4 regions of the Rhizobium sp. AN5 genome follow, and region 3 is predicted to be linked to each of the others. Evidence: riboswitches for the same ligand, from Rfam matches in the RefSeq annotation. Region 3 holds a riboswitch; each other region holds the start of a gene.

Region 1 (3,408 bases), 1.3 Mb from region 3:
TCTCGGTAAACGGTACGCCATAAACACGCTCAACATCATAGGGCGAGAACAGGTACATATCCTCGTTGTTTCTCGCGAGTTCGAAGGTAATATCAGGGATCACCACGCCGAGCGAAAGGGTCTTGATGCGGATTTTTTCGTCGGCGTTTTCACGTTTCGTATCGAGGAAACGCATGATGTCCGGGTGGTGGGCATGCAGATAAACCGCGCCAGCGCCCTGGCGCGCGCCAAGCTGGTTGGCGTAGGAGAACGAATCTTCCAGCAGCTTCATGACGGGAATGACGCCGGAGGACTGGTTTTCGATCTGTTTTATCGGCGCGCCGGCTTCGCGAATATTGGTCAAGGACAGTGCTACGCCACCGCCACGCTTGGAAAGCTGCAATGCTGAATTGATGGACCGGCCGATGCTTTCCATATTGTCTTCCACACGCAGCAGAAAACACGAAACCAGTTCACCGCGGCTTTTCTTGCCGGCGTTGAGAAAGGTCGGGGTTGCCGGCTGGAAGCGGCCGGAAATGATTTCATCCATCAGATCGCGGGCAAGCTGTTCGTCGCCACGCGCCAGAGCCAGCGCCACCATGCAGACGCGGTCCTCATAACGCTCCAGGTAACGCTTCCCGTCGAAGGTCTTCAGCGTATAGGACGTATAATATTTGAAGGCGCCGAGAAATGTCGGAAAACGGAACTTTCTGGCATAGGCCTCGTCGTAGAGGTCACGGACGAAATTGAAGGAATACTGGTCCAGCACCTCCTGTTCGTAATATCCCTCGGTCACGAGATAATCGAGCTTTTCCCTGAGATTATGGAAAAACACCGTGTTCTGGTTGACGTGCTGGAGGAAATATTGCCGTGCCGCAAGGCGGTCCTTGTCGAGCTGGATCTTCCCGTTTTCATCGTAAAGGTTCAGCATCGCGTTCAGCGCGTGATAGTCCAGTCCCGCGTCCAGGTGTTTCTGCGCGGCGGTTACTTGTTGTTTGGCATCCGTGTTGCGCACCGCGCTCGAGGTCAGCGTGTCCAAAATCGTTCCAATCCATGATTGACGTTGGCGACATCTTCCTCCGTGCCGAGAAGCTCGAAGCGGTAGAGAAACGGCACCGCGCATTTACGCGACACGATATCTCCGGCGGATGCGAAAGCTGCGCCAAAATTCGTATTTCCCGCCGCGATGACGCCGCGAATGAGATTTCGGTTTGAGGGCTCGTTCAAAAACCGGATAACCGGTTTCGGTACCGCTCCTTTCATGCCGCCGCCCCCATAGGTGGGGGTGACGAGAACATAGGGCTCCGACACGTGAGGAACGTCTTCCTCGGCGCCGAGCGGCAGGCGAAGCAATCGTCGCCCCAGTTTCTGAAGGAAGCGATGAGTGTTCTCAGACCGGCTGGAATAATAGACGATCAGCCCCATCGCACCGCCTCCTCAGCTGATCGAGCCAATCATGTCCGGACGGAAACCCGCCCAATGGCGTTCGCCGGCAACAACCACGGGAACCTGCATGTAACCGAGGCCGCGAACGCGATCGAGGGCATCCGCATCTTCGGAGATATCGACGATCTCGTAGCTGACGCCGATGCGGTCAAGCGCACGATAGGTGGCAGTGCACTGGACGCAGGCGGGTTTGCTGTAAACGGTGACGGTCATTGTTTCCTCTTTCGAAGCCGCCTTTACGCACGGCTCAACATTGCCCGCCTGCAATCGAAAGCGGGTGGCGATGGTTCTGTCATTCTGGCGAGGCGCGCGGCTTAGGCCGCGTAAGATCGCTGTCTACGCCGACGAGCGTAGAAACTCATAAAAATGCACTGGCATGACTTCACCCCGAAGCTTGTTCTGGAGGGGGCAGAAAAGGGCGCACGCAATTCATTTGCGTCATACACCTTCCTTCCGGACACCCCGCCCGTGGACGTTTTCGCTCAAGGCAGGTCTCCTGACTTGCGGGTCAAAACATCCATTCCCACCTTCCCGGAGCTTTTAGCTCCAGTGGCTCAAATCGGAACGATGCTCACCGCTTACAGTTGCGGGGGCAGTTTCGGCATTGCTTCACCATAATGGTGTTGCGCACCGAATTCCCGTCTTAGCTCCCGACGCTTGCGAATCGAAAGAACCTTGAACACCACATATAGTATATGAGGAATTTTTTTCGTCAATAATTAGACATGCCAAAGCCCCACCCTGTGGATCAAAAAGATTCAACACATGGTCAACAAAGGCTTAACGGTAAATGTTCGATGCCGCCTACGGACGGAAGCGGCGGGTTTATTCCCAGATATCGATGCGAATATCGGCGGGGCGGGAGTTCTCGATTATCCGCTTTCCGTTGGGAAGATCGTTTTCGAAAAGTTTGGCGTGAATCTCAGTCGCGTCGAGACCATAGCCCTGCCATCTATCCCGCAGGCGTTCCTCGAGCACCGCAACGGATGGGCCTACGAAGATGGTAAGATCGAAGCTGCCGGAAAGCTTCGTCCACGGCGCCTCGTTCAACAGCAGATAGTTGCCTTCGGCAAGGATGAAGCGTGTCTCGGGCGCGATGGCGCGAGCGGAGGCAATGGCTATTTCGCGGGAGCGGTCAAAAACCGGGACAAGAACTTCCTGCCCGCCCTGACGAACTGCGGAGACGACATCAAGAAAGCCGCGCACGTCGAAGGTTTCCGGTGCGCCTTTTCGCGGCAAGAGCCCCCGTTCATCGAGAATACCGTTATCCATATGGAAGCCGTCCATGGGCAGGACAGCCGCAGCCTCGCCGCCCGCCACCAGGGCACCGCACAGGGCATCCGCCAGCGTGGATTTGCCGGCCCCAGGGGGACCGGCAATGGCAATGATAAAACGAGATTTATCCTCTGCCCGCCGAAGAACGTCTTCGACGATCGTTTCAAGCTTCAGCGTCATGCGGCCAGCGTTTCCTTTGGCGCTTCCTTGGCGCCCGTCATGAAGGCGACAGCGTCGGACATGGTATAGTCCTTCGGATTGATGACGCATAAACGCTTGCCCAGCCGATGAATATGAATCCGGTCAGCAACCTCGAAAACATGCGGCATGTTATGCGAGATGAGAACGATCGGTAGCCCTCGCGAGCGCACATCCAGAATGAGTTCGAGAACGCGGCGGCTTTCCTTGACGCCGAGCGCCGCCGTCGGTTCGTCAAGGATGACGACCTTGGAGCCGAAGGCTGCTGCACGCGCCACCGCAACACCCTGGCGCTGGCCGCCGGAGAGGGTTTCCACCGCCTGATTGATGTTCTGGATCGTCATCAGGCCGAGTTCAGAGAGTTTCTCACGGGCAAACTTTTCCATCGCCGGACGGTCCAGTGCCCTGAACAGGCTTCCCTGAATACCGGGTTTACGGATTTCACGGCCGAGAAACATATTGTCGGCTATGGACAATGCGGGAGACAGCGCAAGGTTCTGATAAACGGTT
Region 2 (3,408 bases), 800 kb from region 3:
ACTTCAAGTCCAAGGCCGCCAAGCTCGGTGCCGATGCGGACAAGGTCCTCGCCAGCCTTCCGGCCGATCAGGCAGGTGTCACCACCGCCATGCAGACCCTCGGTGCCGATTGTGGTGCCTGCCACCAGACCTACCGTCTGAAGAAATAATCCTATTAAGAACGCCGCTTCACGGCGGCGTTTTTTCAGCGGGAATGACGCCTGATCTCATCAGGTGATAATGGGGAGAGGGGTCATGGCCTCCATTTGGACGAAGCTCGCGGGCGGGATCGCGGTGGCGGCCATTGCCGGTTTCGGCATTTTCGCCTGGGTGACCGCGCCTGTGCGTCAGGCACCCAGCCACTGGGTGAGCCTTGGCGAGCCGGACCTTGCCAATGGCGAAACGCTGTTCTGGGCGGGCGGCTGCGCAAGTTGCCATGCGGCACCAGATGCCAAGGGCGATGCGCTTTTGACGCTCTCGGGCGGGCAGGCGCTGAAAAGCCCCTTCGGTACCTTTCATGTGCCCAATATTTCCTCCGATCCTCAGCATGGCATTGGCGGCTGGACGCTTTCGGAATTCGGCGATGCGATGACGCGCGGCGTCGGCAAGAACGGCGAACATCTCTACCCGTCCTTCCCTTACGCCTCCTATGCCCGCATGACGCAGAAGGACATCAACGACCTCTTCGGTTATTTGCGGGTTCTGCCCGCCAGCCAGAATGATGCGCCGGATCATGAACTGCCGTTCCCCCTCAACATGCGCATGGCATTGGGCGGCTGGAAATTCCTCTATTTCGATACATCCGCGCCACCCCGCGTCGAGCTTGCCGATGCCAATGCCGAATTGCTGCGCGGCCAATATCTGGTGGAAGGCCCGGGCCATTGCGGCGAATGCCACACGCCGCGCAATGCGCTTGGCGGTTTTCTGGATGGCAAATGGCTGGCCGGTGGTCCCAATCCCGAAGGCGAGGGCCGCATTCCCGATATCACCCCCGGCTCGCAGAGCGTAGGAGGCTGGGAGGCGGCCGATATTGCCAACTATCTGGAAACCGGCTTCACCCCGGAATTCGACAGCGTCGGCGGCTCCATGGTCAAGGTCCAGCAGAACATGGCGCATCTGACGGCCGATGACCGCAATGCGATCGCCGCCTATCTGAAGGCCATCCCGGCGCGGTAGCCCTTTGCCGTCATGTCTGACTTGATCCGGCATCCAGCAACAGTGCGCAATTCTCACGCCGGCCTGCCATTGACTCCCACCCGCACCCATCGGATAACGATCGTGTGATGGTTCCTTCCGGGCGTTCCGGAAGGTGAAAAGGGAACACGATAGGGAGACATCCTCATTCGTGGCTGCCCCCGCAACTGTGAGCGGAGAGCCTGAAACGAAATGCCACTGGTAAGCATCTCGCCGGATATGGGCGAGGGCAATGCCGGGAAGGTGTTTCAGGTTTTGACCCGTAAGCCAGGAGACCTGCCATCACGGAAATGTCCATGCCGGCGGGGTGTCCGGAAGAGCGGAATTTCAGGGTGGTTGCGCTTGAACGTGCCGCCCTGTGTCAGTCTCGTATCCCCGTGGTGAAGTGTATCGCATGCGGCTGCACGGCGTTTTGCCGTTCCGCCGCGTCTAAAGGCGCGGGGTCGCGCCGTAAGAGGGGTCACCATGTCCATCAACCAGAATACGGCAAATGCCGCCGTTTCAGCAAAAACGGGCAGCTTCGCGCAATCGCTGACGGCGATCGTGCTTGGCCTGTTCGTCGTCGGTTTTGTCGGCTTTTCGCATGTGGAAGCCGTTCACAACGCCGCGCATGACACACGTCATGCCAATGCTTTCCCTTGCCATTGAGGGGGAAAGCATGTCGTTCTTTCGCAATATCGTTTTTACCGCCGTCCTCGTCGGCATCGTTGGCGGCTTCGCCGTTTCGGCCATGCAGGCTTTCGGCACCACGCCGCTGATCCTGAAGGCGGAAGCCTATGAAAATGCCGGTGGCGAAGCGCCCCATAGCCATGATGCTCCGGCCACGACCGGTGCTGCCATTCCCGCGCACGAACATAGTGAGGAAGCCTGGTCTCCGGCAGACGGCTTCGAGCGCACCGCCTATACGGTAGCCGCCAACGTGCTGACCGCCATCGGTTATGCGCTGGTGCTCACCGGCCTCATCTCGCTGCGCGGCACCAATGCCGGCTGGCGCGAAGGCCTTTTGTGGGGTGTGGCCGGTTTTGCCGCCGTCATGCTTGCGCCGATGATCGGCCTGCCGCCGGAACTGCCGGGCAGCCCGGCCGCCGCGCTTGAGGCGCGTCAAATCTGGTGGCTTTCGACGGTTGCCGCGACCGCAGGCGGCATTGCGCTGATCGCATTCCGGCGCGAACCCTGGGCAATCGTGCTCGCACTGGTGTTGATCGTTGCTCCACATGTGGTGGGCGCGCCCCTGCCGCCGGAAGGTGAACATGCGCTGGCACCGCTGCCGCTGGAACGACAGTTCATCGTCGCCGCCACCGTGACCAGCTTTGTCTTCTGGGCCTTGCTCGGAACATTGAGCGCGTTTTTCCTGAAGCGCTTCCAGTCGGCTTGAAACCATGCAGGACGCAGCCGAATGGAGTGACGAACTCGATGCGCTGCGTTTTGCCGTTCCCGGTCACGGCGCTTCCTGCGCCGTGCATCGCCTTGCTTTCAAGGCAGTCCTCGGCGTCAGCCCGGAACGGGAAGCGGCGCTCGCCTATTTTCATGAGAATGAGGCTGCCTTTACGGCCGCAGCCCTTGCCAAAATAAAACGCTCGGCTTTGCCGGCCGGTCGCAGTCTGCATCTCAACAGCCGCGATATCCGCCGTGCGATTGCGGGGGAGGGAGCGGAGCCTGCGCCCCGCGCGTGCAGGGTGCTTGATCGCGGGTAATGCGCGATATTGTCCGGACGCTCATGCTTTGCGCGCCCTCATTCCTGTGACAGGCACAGGAATGAGGATGAGAGGATCCGCAAAACTCTCGACACCAAGGTGAGCTTCACCGGTGTTCCGCCGCAAAAATTCCAAGTTCCGCCTCGGCTTCCGGACCAAAGAGGCCGAGGTGTTTCAGAATTTCCACAGCGAAACTGACCGGTGCACTGCCGGCTGCGGTTACGATACCGCCATCGCTGACCGCCTTCGGCTGGTCGCGATAGAGCGCTTCGCCGCGATAGGACGGATAGGCCTTGTGCGAGGCGAGCGAATTGCCGGTATGGGCGACGTCATCAAGGGCGCCCGTGCCTGCAAGCGCGCTGGCAGCCGCGCAGATGCCGGCAACCAGTCGGCCCTTCTCGCGAAACCGCTGTACCAGCCCGCCAAGATCGACAGCCGTTCCCTTTTCCCAGCTGAGGCCGCCGGGAATGACGAGCGCATCGATGTTAGCAGGATCAAGCGCGTCATAGGATGTGTCGGGCGTAACGTTGAGCCCGCCCAT
Region 3 (3,408 bases):
CAGAACATCGAGATCCGCAGGATCAGGAACGATCTGCGCCGTTACGGCTGTTCATCCGCAAGCGTCACCGTTTATGGCAGCCCGAATGCCGAACTCTGCGCGGAGATCAGCGACGCGATGGCGGATGCGCAGAGCGAACGCGATGCCATCATCCGTGATCGCGACGATGCCATGGCTGCCCAGGGCAGCGATGATGGCGACATCAGACGCCAGCGCATTCTCGCCGCCCTTGACGCCAATGGCTGCAGCGCCATTCCGGAAACGGAAGCGCGCCAGCCGACGGCCCCCGATGTGACACGTTATCCCGACGCCTTCGACCAACAGGGCAATCCGCCGGGACAGGCAGGGCTTTCGCCCTACCCCAATGCCGCTGCGGAAGGCGGGCTCCGGACGCTGTGCGTGCGCACCTGCGACGGCTCGTTTTTCCCCATCGCTTCCAATGCCTCGCCGCTCGATTTCCGTGCGCAGGCCGAACAATGCCAGAAAATGTGTCCGGGTACGCAGACGGAGCTTTATTTCCACTCCATGACGGAGCAGGAAACGGCTGACATGGTCTCGGCTGAAACGGGAAAGCCCTACAAGGACCTGCCGACCGCCTTTGCCTATCGAAATGCATCAACCAAAGCCCCAGGCTGCGCCTGCAACATGGCCGCCTATCACGAGGAGATGAAGCAGCAGGAGGCTGCGCGGCCGGAAGCTGAGAAACCCTATTCCAGCATCACGACCATTCCATCACCGCAAGGTGACACCCCTCAGAAACCCACCGAACTGCAGCAGGCCGCAAAACCGCCGGAACAACCGGTTCCGGAACGCGACTATGACCCGAACAACAGCAAGGTCCGCGTCATCGGCCCTAAATTCCTGCCCGACCAGACAGGCCGGATCGACCTGAAAAACCCGGCGCTGAAGGGCATTCAGCCGCAGCAATAGCTCCTATCAAGCACCCGGTATGGAGTTGGCAACGCTCTGTCTCACTCACAAGACGGTCGCGTCTTCTCTTTACCGCCCACCCCAGCGATTGCGAAACACCAGTTCCTCCAGCGGCACGCGCTGGCGCCAACCCTTCACCGCCAGTTCCGGCTCGGTATAAAGTGTATCGACGCGGCCGAGGCATAGCCAGGCGACGATCTCGATATGGTGGGGGATTTCCAGAATGGTGCGAATGTCGCTGTCGTGGAAAATGCTGACCCAGCCGACGCCGATGCCTTCGGCGCGCGCTGCAAGCCAGAGGTTCTGGATGGCGCAGACGGTGGAATAGACATCGGTGCGCGGATTGTGGGTACGGCCCAGCACCACCTTGCCGCCACGCGTCGGATCGCAGGTGACGCAGATGCTGAGCGGCGCCTTGCGGATGCCCTCAAGCTTGAGGCTGCGGTAAAGCGCCTGCTGCTCCCCCTCGAACATCGCCGCCGCCTCGCCATTGGCGCGGCTGAAGGCAACCCAGGCTGCCTGCCTGACCGCACCGTCAGTGACGAGCGTGAAATTCCACGGCTGCATGAAACCGACCGAGGGCGCGGAATGCGCCGCCTTCAGCAGGCGCTCGACCACATCTTCCGGCAATGGATCCGGAAGGAACTGATCACGCACATCACGGCGGGTTTCGATCGCACGGTAGATCGCCTCTCGCTCCCCCTCGGAAAACGGGTAGGCGGGCGAAAGCGCGTGATCAAATGCATTGCCGTCGAGCAAACTGGTCGCGAGTGGATCGGTCGGCATCGTCTATCCCCAACAATGCTGGCGCGCTGCCACGAAAACCGGCTCCGGTTTTCGCCTGCACAACGCGCTGCTGCAACAACCCGCCGCCGTCCACGCGGTCTGGTCTATCCTGTCAGGCCGGTCTTCTGACTCGGCTTCATCCGCCCGCTTTCGCCTTCCCGAATGGATTCAGTGGCATCTAGAAAAAGGGCATCCGCCTCACAGCGCTGGGCACGTTCCGGTCTTGCACCGGATTCCCGATTCTCCCGCCGTAAAAGGCGGGCACCTGACGAAGACGCTTATGAGCAACAAAGCTTGCAAATACAAGTATCTTGCGCAGTGATGCGGCAATGTGACCGTGGCCACCTCACCTGCGTTATTGCGGCCTTGAGCCGGAATTCCAACCAGCTCAGCTCTTTCGGCTGAAAAGCGGCCTTTCGCCGCGCAGACGCGCGCCGGCTGAAGCACCCCTACCGCATCACCAAACGGGAAAATACCGCACATAAGCGAACTCATCCCCGTCAGGTGACCAGTTGGGCGAATTCATCGTTCCCTGCCCGCCGAAAAGGTCAAACAGCGTTTCGGCATTGCCGCCATCCATATCCATCAGCCGCACGCGCACGTTGAGGTCGCGCGGATGGTCGAAGACATCGGCGTCATAAGAGACGAAGACGACCTTGTCACCGTTGGGGGACGGATGCGGGAACCAGTCGCCGTAGGCGCTGTCAGTGATACGCTCGACGGCCGAGCCATCCACCCGCACGCGCCAGATCTGCATCTGGCCGGTGCGGCTGGAGTTGAAATAGATCCATTCTCCATCCGGCGAATAATCCGGCCCGTCATTGCGGCCCTCACCACGGGTAAGGCGTGTCTCAACGCCGCTGTCTATGTCCATGGAATAGATATCGAAAACCTGATCGCGAATGCCGCAATAGGCGAAACCTTTCCCGTTCGGCGACCAGCCGTGCCAGTAGGACGGAAGGTTCTTCGTCATCAGCCGCGGCGTTCCGCCCGTCGATGGCAGCAAATAGATGGCGCTCTTGCCGAACTCCACCTTGTCGGAAATGGCATAAAGCGAACCGTCAGGCGAAATGCCGTGGTCGTTGTTGCAGATTGTCGCAAAGCCGGTATCGACCTTTTCCGGCGAAGGGTCGCCGGCAAGTGACAGGCGGTAAAGCAGGCCATCGCAGTTCAGAAGCAGATATTTCCCGTCCGGCGACCAGTTCGGCGCCTCGAACAGCTCCGGCGTCTGCCAGACCACCCGCATCTGCCGGGTGCGGATGTTGAAGATTTCGATGGAACTGCGCATGCTGCCTCCCGGGCCTGTCGATCGTCTGGCGTGGAGCGTTGAATGGCACAAACATTCCGTTTGCATCCACCACCGCCGTGATTATGATCCTATTGCCGCAGGCACCGCCCTGCAAATTCAAATAGGAAAAAACAGCAGCGTTCCGGCACCGCCCGCACCCCTGCCAGTTTCTCCCAGATCCGAGGTTCCGCGATGAATACCATCGCCGATCACGGCATCCGCTTCGGTCGGATCGCCGCAATGCTTCCTGTCAAGAATATCGAAAAGGCCCATGACTTTTATGTCCGTGTGCTGGGCTTCGAAAAGACCTTTGAAAACGGCAACCCTGTCGGTTTCATGATCCTGAAACAAGGTAATGCCGAGTTGCACCTGACATTGCAGTCAACGCACAAACCGGCCCCTTT
Region 4 (3,408 bases), on a different contig from region 3:
CGAGACCGGCTGTGGAAATCGCCTCAGCCAGCGTTTCAATGCCTTCGATCGTGCGGATAGTCGGGTTCATCGCCTGCGCGTCCATTTCGAAGACATGGGCCGCCTTGACGGCGGGCATGATGCTGGCAACCGGATCGGTAGCGAGGAACTTGAGCTTGACGGCGACGTCATCGGCGGGGAAACGCCGGCGGTCCATCTTGCCGGCAACGATCACGGACGGATTGGCCTTGGCGATGGTTTCCCAGCCAACAGTCGGCCATTCCTCATCGCTTTCGATAACGTTCTTCAGCCCGAGCGCGGACATGATGTAACCCGGCGCACCATTGCGGCCCGCCACGTAAGGATCGATATCCAGCTCGGCGCTGGAGAACCAGAAAACTGCTGAAATCTTGCCATTCGCCGAAGCGATCTTGGCGCGGGCGGCTTCCTCACGCTTTTTCAGGTCGGCAACGACTTCCTCGCCGCGATCCTGCACGTTGAAAATTTTCGCAAGGTCGCGGACCTCCTGGTAGATCAGGTCCATGGTGAAAACGGACTTGCGCACGCCGTCGCCGCCGCCGGAATTATCCTTGCCCATGCAATCGGCAGGGGAGGTATAAACGGGAATACCGAGTTCGGCGAATTGCTCCGGTGTTCCAACAACGCCTTCGGGACCGATCTGCCACTGGAACTGCGTCGTCACGAGGTCCGGCCTCTTGCCAACCACCGCCTCGAAGCTCGGATCATTGTCGGCAAGCCGCTCCACCTTGGCATTGGCGTCTTCGTAACCCTTCAGAACCGGGCCGATCCACAGCGCCGTGCCCACCACCTTGTCGGCAACGCCGAGCAGATAGAGAACCTCGGTCGTGCTCTGGCCGACCGATACTGTGCGGGCGGGCGCCTGCTTGAAGGTGATTTCGTGACCGCAGCTATTGATCGTCAGCGGATAGGTGGTTTCGGCAGCCTGAGCGGCACCGGGGGTCAAGGCCGCTAATGCGACAGCCAGAAGACCGGCGGAAACCGGCAGGTGTTTGAAATGAAACATATGTTCTCCAGTCTAAATAAAGTGGCGTGATCCGCAGGCCGCGCGTCAAAACGCGTAGTGACAGAGCGACAACAAGTGTGGAGATGGAGAACGGGACTTTAAATACGTTTCCGCGGACGGAAAGGTCATAATTAGCTCCTCTTCCGGGCATCCCCGCCCGTAACGATGGTCAATATTATGACGGCAGGTCTCCTGGCTCACGAATATGCGCCGTTCATCTGCCTTCCCGCACCTTGAAGGGTGCAGTGGCATGACGCTTTTCAGGCGTCACGAGGATGAACGGCAATCCGCTTACAGTTGCGGGGGCAGCCACGGCATTGGGCGATAGAAATCGCCCGCACCATGTTCCCTATTAATCCCTTTGCCCTTCGGCTTCAGGAACCGTCGCTTTCTGACATAAGGGGCAAGCGACGGGGCGTCAATTGCGATAGTGCTGCAGCTCAGCACAAAGACGGGCCTGCCAGAGCGAAAATTTTTGTAGCACCGGAAGGCGCCGGTTGCGGCGCGTCTTTGGACATGGTGGTAAGAGTTTCAATCACCACCAGCCCGGATTGCGCAATAAAATCAGTAAAGAGACTATTGTCGCTGATGGTGTCGAGGCGCACCAGCTCATCGTCCAGATCGGAAAAATGCCGCCTCACAAGCGCAATCGCATCCATGTCCGCACCCGCAACGACCGGACCGATAATGTGGCCCCGCCCCGCCGCACGGCGCAGCGCAAAAGCGATAAGACGGTCCGCCTCAAACACACCGTAACCCGCATTCTGCGTCAAAAGTCGCTGTAAAACGTTCCGGCGCGAAACGCCAAAAGCCGCCCGGTCTAGTTCCACCACATCAGTCAGATGACCTGCGGATAACGGCTCTATTTGTTGTTTTCTGCCGGGCGGCGGTATCTCGAAAAGGCAATTCGCCCTTCCCCGGAAGAGATATACTTTTTCCGCATCGCCGGCAAAGCCCAACCTTGAAAACAGCCGCCGCGACGCTCCCGTCGCGTTCAACCGCAGGGAGACAGCGGGGAATGTCGCGACAAGTTTCTGCACCAGCCATGGTGCTACGCCCTGCCCCTGCAAACGGGGGGAAACAATGACCATGCCAAGCGTCGCAAACCCCTGATCATAGGGAAAGAGCATCGCGGTTGCGACAACACGGTCGATCTCATCGAGCGCAGCAAGACCCACGCCGCATTGCCGCAGAAAACACCATTCATTCGCGTGATATCGCCATCCGACGGCCATGGAGAGTGCATGCAGATGATCGGCATCCACCTCCGCGATATCCACGGTCCGCAGTTCGAAACTATCGACTTTGAGCAGGTCCATAACCAACGGCCCTCATCCCCTACGGCTCACAACCTTCATCCGGTCCCGGCCTAGCCCACGACATCCGACGGTAGCCGGTTACGCCAGCACGAATTTTCTGAAAGCACTGGAAGGTCACAACAATCTACCGAAATCATCCGCATTTCAGCAGATAAACGTCGCAGTCCATTCTAAGCTTTCGGGATGACAATCCGGTCAGCGGAGACGACCATTGAACGCAATCGAAATCCTTGAGCGTCTCGTCGGTTTCCCGTCGGTCGTCGGAACCGCCAATGGCGATATTGCCGGCTGGATCGCCGATTATCTTGAAAGCCACGGCGCGAAAGTATCGCTGCTTGCGGGACCGGAGGGCGACCGCGCCAATCTCTTCGCCACCTTCGGCCCGGCCGATCGCGCCGGATATGTTTTGTCCGGCCATATGGATGTCGTGCCCGCCAGCGAGCCGGAATGGTCTTCCGATCCCTTTACGCTGCGGGCGGAAAATGATCGTCTCTACGGGCGCGGAACCACCGACATGAAGGGTTTTCTGGCCACGGTTCTCGCCGCGGCACCTGCATTTGCGCGCATGGCGCTGAAACGTCCCGTGCATATCGCCTTTTCCTATGACGAGGAGGCGGGTTGCCGTGGCGTTCCGCATCTTCTCGCCAGATTGCCTGAACTGTGCGCCCAGCCGGCGGGCGCAATCATCGGCGAGCCCAGCAATATGCGGGCGGTTCGTGCGCACAAGGGTAAAGCAGCAGCTCGCATTACCATCCGTGGCCGTTCCGGCCATTCGTCACGCCCTGATCAGGGGGTGAATGCCATTCACCTGATGACCGGCATCATGGCAAAGGCCGTGGAGACGACACATGAGCTGACGAAAGGCCCCTTTGAAGCGACCTTCGAGCCGCCCTATTCCTCGCTGCAGATCGGCACGATGAAGGGCGGCCAGGCGATCAACATCATCCCCGATTTCTCGGCCATCGAGCTGGAAGCGCGGGCAATTTCCGGCACATCGCCGCTGGAACTGCTCGGGCCGGTTCGCGCAAGCGTCGAGGCTCTTGCAGCAAAGGGTGTCGATATCGA

Evidence for each region. A riboswitch is a leader RNA that binds a small molecule or an ion and turns the genes downstream of it on or off. The one in region 3 is predicted to bind cobalamin.
Region 1: linked by a shared signal. The riboswitch ahead of nrdH (glutaredoxin-like protein NrdH) and the one ahead of bluB (5,6-dimethylbenzimidazole synthase) in region 3 are both predicted to bind cobalamin.
Region 2: linked by a shared signal. The riboswitch ahead of CRP02_RS15410 (CbtB domain-containing protein) and the one ahead of bluB (5,6-dimethylbenzimidazole synthase) in region 3 are both predicted to bind cobalamin.
Region 4: linked by a shared signal. The riboswitch ahead of CRP02_RS05770 (ABC transporter substrate-binding protein) and the one ahead of bluB (5,6-dimethylbenzimidazole synthase) in region 3 are both predicted to bind cobalamin.

What each region holds. Positions count from the first base shown of each region.
Region 1 is NZ_OCMJ01000004.1:2,720,891-2,724,298, reverse strand. Features, by position in the region: gene nrdE (class 1b ribonucleoside-diphosphate reductase subunit alpha) at 1-1,018, opposite strand, end outside; gene nrdI (class Ib ribonucleoside-diphosphate reductase assembly flavoprotein NrdI) at 1,006-1,404, opposite strand; gene nrdH (glutaredoxin-like protein NrdH) at 1,417-1,638, opposite strand; cobalamin riboswitch at 1,894-2,118, opposite strand; gene CRP02_RS25880 (nucleoside triphosphate hydrolase) at 2,251-2,880, opposite strand; gene CRP02_RS25875 (ATP-binding cassette domain-containing protein) at 2,877-3,408, opposite strand, start outside.
Region 2 is NZ_OCMJ01000004.1:626,860-630,267, forward strand. Features, by position in the region: gene CRP02_RS15400 (c-type cytochrome) at 1-149, shown strand, start outside; gene CRP02_RS15405 (c-type cytochrome) at 235-1,155, shown strand; cobalamin riboswitch at 1,247-1,472, shown strand; gene CRP02_RS15410 (CbtB domain-containing protein) at 1,639-1,821, shown strand; gene CRP02_RS15415 (CbtA family protein) at 1,832-2,548, shown strand; gene CRP02_RS15420 (hypothetical protein) at 2,553-2,867, shown strand; gene CRP02_RS15425 (type 1 glutamine amidotransferase family protein) at 2,974-3,408, opposite strand, start outside.
Region 3 is NZ_OCMJ01000004.1:1,427,577-1,430,984, forward strand. Features, by position in the region: gene CRP02_RS19535 (DUF2865 domain-containing protein) at 1-930, shown strand, start outside; gene bluB (5,6-dimethylbenzimidazole synthase) at 1,000-1,716, opposite strand; cobalamin riboswitch at 1,814-2,000, opposite strand; gene CRP02_RS19545 (TolB family protein) at 2,174-3,004, opposite strand; gene CRP02_RS19550 (glyoxalase superfamily protein) at 3,197-3,408, shown strand, end outside.
Region 4 is NZ_OCMJ01000003.1:519,619-523,026, forward strand. Features, by position in the region: gene CRP02_RS05770 (ABC transporter substrate-binding protein) at 1-1,024, opposite strand, end outside; cobalamin riboswitch at 1,189-1,425, opposite strand; gene CRP02_RS05775 (GNAT family N-acetyltransferase) at 1,465-2,343, opposite strand; gene argE (acetylornithine deacetylase) at 2,555-3,408, shown strand, end outside.